DNA from 2 places in the Exiguobacterium sp. s36 genome. Region 2 is predicted to be linked to the other one. Evidence: predicted binding sites of a transcription regulator. Region 2 holds the regulator's gene; the other holds the start of a gene.

Region 1 (3,426 bases), on a different contig from region 2:
CGGCATGCGTGCCGCCTGTGAGCACGCGTAGCGCTTCGGCGAGACCGATGAAACCGACGGACAACGTCCCTTGCTTCAGTACATCCCGTAGCTCTTCTTCCGCCTGGAGTCTCTCGCTGCCCCTCCAGACGTGTTGAGCGTAAAGGAAGCGGAATTCGTCGGCATGACGCTTCGCTTGATAGTCGTACCGTTCGAGCAATTGATCGATGGCGACGTCGACGTAGGCGTCGAGCGTCTCATAAAATGTATGGATGTCCGAAGCGACGAGTGCCATCTTGACCAAGTTCAAGGTCGAGAACGATAAATTACCTCGTCCAATCGATGTCTCGGCGCCGTGACGATTCCCCATCACTCGCGTCCGACACCCCATATAAGCGACTTCTGAGTCATGGCTCCCATCATAATATTGCAAGTTGAACGGGGCATCGACGAACGAGAAGTTCGGGAATAGACGCTTGCCCGTCACGCGACAGGCGAGTCGGAACAAGTCGACGTTCGGGTCGGTTTCATGAAAGTTGACGCCCTCTTTTACTTTAAAGATTTGAATCGGGAAAATTGGCGTCTCCCCGTTGCCGAGCCCCCGCTCGGTCGCATGCAACAACTCGCGGATGAAAATCCGGCCCCAACGGCTCGTGTCGGTCCCGTAGTTGATGGAGACGAATGGCACTTGGCCGCCTCCTCGCGAATGCATCGAATTGGCATTATGGATGAACGCTTCACACGCTTGATAGGTCGCTGTGATTGTCTCGGTCTCAGCGACTTCGAGAAGTTGCTCGGTCGACCATTCGACCGGAAGCTTCTTGAGACGCTCCAGTTGACGTTCATACGTCTTTTCGACGTATGGCGCTAAATCGACATCGAACATCGGGAACGCTTGACCCCCGTGTTGCATATTCTGGTTCGCTTGAAGAATGATCGAAGCGAGTGCCATCGCCGAACGGATGTCCTGGGGTGGTCGAATCGTCCCGTGACCGGTATGAAATCCGTTCGTCAACAACTCGCCGAGCGGGATTTGACAACACGTCGTCGATCCCGTCACGTAATAGTCGGCGTCGTGGATGTACAAAAAGTTGTCTGCGACGGCCTGACGTGTCCTCTCTGACAACAAATACGTTGTCGACAGCTGTTTCGATACTTCCGAGGATAATCGTGCCAGTTTGCCAAGTGGTGATTTCCCGTCAACGTTGGCGTTCTCTTGTACGAGATCTTGATCTGGGAGAACACAGACATCTTCATAAAGCTGGAGCATGTTCACTCCGCATCACCTCACTATATATTGATATGAATCGAGTTATGAACTCGATTCAATTCCATATATAGATTATGTCATGTTTGAGCATGGAGATGTGGAGTCTAAATTGTGAGCGTTGGTTGTGATATAAACGCAAAAACAGCCAAGCCCGCATATGGACTCGACCGTTCTTTCAAGTGACCCAACTTATAATTCTTTAGCTGGTTTCACGATTTTTAATTCAACTTCTTCTTTTTCCTCTGACTCTTGAGCTTCGCGCAAGCCTTTCGCGTTCAACCACGTATAGATCGCACCCATGAACAAGGCGCCGCCGATGATGTTACCGAACGTGGCCGGAATCAAGTTGTGGATGGCGCCGGCAAAGCTAATCGCCTCAGGGTGTGGGACGACGAGAGTGAGCGCAAATAAGACGAAGTTGGCGATGACGTGATCAAATCCTGACGCGAAGAAGACGGCGACGAGGAAAATCATCGAGAAGATTTGAGCGAACTCATTTTTCATCTGTTTTGGTAAGAAAATCGCGAGACAGACCATCCAGTTACAGAAGATGGCACGGAAGAAAATCTCGACCGTCGTATGATGCATCTTGCTCTCGACGACCGCGAACAACCAGTTATCCATCCCGAGTTCTTGGATGACGCCGGTCGGGGCGAGCAACAAGGCGAACAAGACACCACCGAGCGCGTTCCCGACGAAACAAAGTAACCAGACGAGCATCGTGTCACTGAGCGTCGTATAGCCGCGTAACGTCGACGTCGTGAAATACATTGTGTTCCCCGTGAACAATTCGGCTCCGCCGTAGATGATCATGACAAGCGCGATCCCGAATGAGAACCCACCGATGAGTGTCGTGAACGGTGAATCGATCAAGTACATCCCGTTGACGACTTTAAGTGTGAAGATTGAAGCGAATCCGATAAAGATCCCCGCGAGCATTGCCCGTAAAAAGTATTCCATTGGCCGATAATGAATCATTTGCGAAGATGCCTGAGCTTTTTTCCGTAATGATTCGAGTGCATGGATTTCCATTGATGCCATGTCACAAACCCTTCTTTCTGTTTGAATGAACCCATATAATAAGAACGAACATGTGAAATCATTAACAATATAAGCCCGAATCCAATAAATTGCAATCGACCTTGGAACGTGTTGACACATTTTTCACATCGTAATCGTTTACATTTGTCGGATTTGTGACGAAAAAAACGACCCTTCGCAAAGGGTCGTTCGATACAGCTTATTCTTTGTCTGCAGACTTCTCTTCAGACTCCTCAGAAGATGCCTCAGCCGACTCTTCTTCTGTTGCTTCAGCTTCACTTTCTGTCGTTGTGTCTGTGTCTGCTTCAAGTTCTTCAAGAGAGACCGGCTCGTTTACAGATGCGATTTGAAGCTCGCCATCCGAGACGATTTCATAATCTTTGTTCTCTGGAATGTCAGCTACCGTGACCGAATCACCGATACCGAGTTCAGAAACATCTAGTTCAATTCGTTCCGGAATGTTAGCCGGTGTCGCCGATACCGTTACTTTATAAAGCGTTTGCGCCAAGAAGCCGCCTTCTTTGACACCTTTCGCATCGCCGACGAGTGTGACGTCTGCTTCGACTTCCGTCGCTTCGTCCATCTTCACGGCCATGAACTCGACGTGCTTGTATTCGTTCGTGAACGGGTCAACTTCAGTCCCGTGAACGAGCGTGTTCACTTTCTTGCCGTCGATGTTCAACTCGATTAATGCGTTGTCACCGTGTTCGCGGAGAATCTTGCGAAGTGCCATCTCCTCGAATGCAACTGGTGTGCTCTCGACTTTATAGCCGTATACGACACCTAGTACTTTACCTTCTTTACGCAAGTTTGCGCGGACCGAACGTGGTCGTAATTCACGTTTCGTTACTTTAAGCGTGTCTGCCATAATCTTTTCCCCCTACTGGTTTATCGATCATGTCTACATCTTGAGGGTGAGGCAGTGAAAAAGCCACCTCTCAACCTCGATGCGTTGAGTGACATGTGTATATTGTTCCCATAGGCACCCGGACATAAACGTTACAGCCGGTTAAAAAAAGATTACAAGCGTGTCACATAACCCGTTTGAACAACTTCTCAAGTTCGTACGTGCTCCATTTCACCAAAATCGGTCGCCCGTGCGGACATGTATACGGGGACGTCGTCTGATTGAGGTC
Region 2 (3,426 bases):
CGCGTCGTCCGGGACCGATGCCTCGAGCTCTTGTTTTCGTTTTTGATCGTACGTCCGTTGCTCTTTCGCCTCGTCTTCGAGCCATTTTGGCAACTCGGTCTTGTCTTTGCGTCTCGAGCCGACGGTCGTCCGCTGTTGCACATTCTCCCGTTTCTGCTGTTTCTTCTCGATGAGCGCATCTTGTGTCGCTTCTTGTTCCAACGCGTCTTTAGCGTTTAAATAGCCCGCCGTCTTCCAACTCGTCGCGATCCGCATGACATAGTTCTCACTGAGCCGCGTCTGCTTCTTCACTTCGATACAGTAATAGAACAATGCATTGATGACACTTGGCGCGAGCCCGAGCGTATCGACGAGATCGATAATGAGTTGCTCGTCACTCTTCGACAGTTGTGGCGTCTTACGTAACGTCGACACGTATTGATGCGGATGCGCTTCTTCCATGACCGTCACGTCATGCAAATCACCGATTTCTGCTTTTACCGTCTCGTCCGACTTCACTTTCCGATGGCGCGTTTGTTTCTTCTTCAACTGCAACACCATTTGGCGGCAGCCGTCGCGTTTCTCTTGCTCGCTGAGTGGTAGATACGCCTCGTGGACGAAATACTCCTTCAACATCTCGGCCATCGTCTCTTCATCGATTTGTGAGACGTAGGCAAGCTTCGTGATCGTCTCATCGAGCTTCTTCGTGAAGAAGCCGACGGGGAAGTTCGTCAGTTTTTTGACGATTTCCATATCGAACGTATAGTTGATCTCGATTTTGGCGCGGTCAGGTTTCTCGTAGTTCTTTTGGGTGAACGCCATATGATTGACGCCTTTGACGTCGAACACTTCATTAAAGTCTTTCGTCACCTCGATAATCCCGGCCGGCAATGGATCGATCGTGAATCGTCCTTGCAACTGTTTAAAGCGAACTTCCCCGACTTTATAGAAGAGAAAACTCGACAACAGTCCGTCGTTCAAGAACGTATGGGGTGCGAGCGGGACACGCAGTTGATATACGTACTGGGTCAAACGCTCATCTTTCGTCTTATACGTCCGGACGAGACCGATCGCCTCGAGCCGGAACAGACAGTCCGTCAGCTCGTTAATCGAGTAATCGAGCATTTCACAGAGCGCGCTGTGCGACATATAATTCGATTTCATCTTCCCGGGCTTCAGCTCGCTCCAAAGCGTCTGATACATCGCAAGTGCCTTCACACCGATGACCGGCTGATATAAGTGATACAACGACTGATACGACTCGCGATCGATGAGCCCAGTGCTCATAATCAACAGTTCGTCAGTCCCGTACAGGATTCGTTCTTTTTCCATGATAGGTCTCCCCTGAAAAAAGGCGACCAGCAGGCCGCCCCTCTAGTTGGTCGATTTTTCTTGCTTCATTAAATCTTCAAGTTCTTTAAAGAACACAGAGATATCTTTGAACTGGCGATAGACGGACGCGAAGCGGACGTAGGCCACTTCATCGACGCGTGCCAATTCATTCATCACGAGCTCACCGACTTGTTCACTCGGAATCTCCGATTGGCCAAGGGCCCGTAGCTGCTGTTCGACTTTCGTGACCACACCTTCGAGTTGTTCCAGCGTGACCGGACGTTTCTCGCACGCCCGAATAATGCCGCGAAGCACTTTCTCCCGGCTGAACTCTTCCCGATTCCCGTCTTTTTTGACGATGATGAGCGGGGTCTGTTCGACCGTTTCAAACGTGGTGAAGCGATAGCCGCACTCCTCGCATTCGCGACGGCGACGAATCGAATAGAAATCTTGTACTGGTCGGGAGTCGAGCACTCTCGTTCCATTATGATCGCATTTAGGACAACGCATGCTCAGCCCTCCTTATCGTTCGACAGATTGATTCCCGATGGCGCGGAGCGGGAATTTCACTTGCAGCGCCTCATAATATGTGGTGACGATTTGACCAAGGTCCGGCCCGAGCATCTGATCCCGGTTCAACGTGAAGTCGACAGCCGTACGTCCGCCATCCACTTGAATGACTGTCGCCAGCGCGTCCCAGCCGTCGCCGTTAAACGCCACTTCGCCCCGGTCTGTATCGACACGGCGAACCGTTTGTCCTTGTGCCTCAATTCGTTCGCGGAGCCACGTGAGCACGGCGGTCGGCGATGCTGCCACGTAACGTGTGCGCAGCGCCTCATTTTTATGCGAATCGTCCGTCTGGACATGTGTTTGAAACTTATCCAATAATCCCATTATCCACCTCGACACCTTATTTATATAGGTTAAGCATATCAAAATTAAGCGGTTAACAAAACAATTAAAAGGGCTGACCGAAATTCGGCCAGCCTCAAAAGGTCAATCTGATTATTTGCTGATTGCAACTTGCGCTTCCGGAACACGAATCGGTCCCATTCCGCGATCAAGTTTCACGTCCTCACGAACTTTTGCTTCCAAGCCTTCCGCGATGTACTGCGAAGCTGTGGCCGGATCGATTCGGTCCCCACATGTGAACACATCGACTGATGCGTAGCCATGCTCTGGGAAACTGTGAATCGTTAAGTGTGATTCTGAGATGATAACAACTCCACTTACACCGTGTGGCGCAAATTTGTGGAAAGCGACTTCGCGGACTTCAGCGCCCGAACGAAGTGCTGCATCGACGAACAAGCGCTCGATGTAGTCGATATCGTTCAATTTGTCGGGATTGCACTCCCAAAGTTCTGTAATAATGTGACGTCCCATAGTATCCATATTAGTGGATCCCCCTTTACATCAATGGTCTCAAAGTAGTTGATGTTCACTCACTTTGTGCCTGAATCGCCCACAACCACGGGGGCAAGTTAGTCCTAAGAGGTCCTAACCCTTTAAGTTGCGTTTGTCAGACCAATTGAAGTTCACGAGTTAGAGTGTATCGTGTTTGGGACGTCGATACAAGACATTTGTTTCAATTCATTAAAAATATTTTTGTGTAAATATATTTTTTCAAACGTGGGTTTCTTGTTGCCCGATTTGCAAGTAGCTCGCGACCATGTCCAATAGGTCAACAACACGGCACGAATAGCCCCACTCGTTATCGTACCAAGCAAGTACTTTAACATGGTTTCCACCGAGAACCATTGTCGAATCAGCATCGATAATCGACGAACGCTCATCACCGTTGAAGTCGATCGAGACGAGCGGTTCGTTCGAGACACCGAGGATGCCCGTCATCTCTCCGTGAGCCGCGCGCTCGAACGCCTCATTTACTTCATCGACCGTCACGTCCCGGCGCAACTCGACGACGAGGTCAACGAGCGAGACGTTCGGTGTCGGGACGCGAAGTGCCATCCCGTTCAACTTACCTTGCAATTCAGGCAAGACGAGTCCGATGGCTTTGGCAGCCCCGGTCGAAGTCGGTATAATGGAACTACCACAAGCACGGGCGCGCCGTAGGTCTTTATGCGGATTGTCGATATTGTTTTGATCATTCGTATA

What was found. Region 2 encodes NrdR, which represses ribonucleotide reductase genes. Its sites were predicted from a motif close to AACACNATATATNGTGTT; they were not measured.
Region 1: the regulator NrdR is predicted to act here: its motif matches at 1,266-1,283, upstream of KNP95_RS06045 (anaerobic ribonucleoside triphosphate reductase).

Annotation. Positions count from the first base shown of each region.
Region 1 is NZ_JACSLW010000002.1:117,218-120,643, forward strand. Features, by position in the region: gene KNP95_RS06045 (anaerobic ribonucleoside triphosphate reductase) at 1-1,249, opposite strand, end outside; gene KNP95_RS06050 (formate/nitrite transporter family protein) at 1,439-2,281, opposite strand; gene KNP95_RS06055 (50S ribosomal protein L25/general stress protein Ctc) at 2,490-3,158, opposite strand; gene mutL (DNA mismatch repair endonuclease MutL) at 3,322-3,426, opposite strand, start outside.
Region 2 is NZ_JACSLW010000001.1:286,883-290,308, forward strand. Features, by position in the region: gene KNP95_RS01485 (DnaD domain protein) at 1-1,311, opposite strand, end outside; gene nrdR (transcriptional regulator NrdR) at 1,354-1,821, opposite strand; gene KNP95_RS01495 (hypothetical protein) at 1,834-2,205, opposite strand; gene speD (adenosylmethionine decarboxylase) at 2,317-2,703, opposite strand; gene KNP95_RS01505 (glyceraldehyde-3-phosphate dehydrogenase) at 2,935-3,426, opposite strand, start outside.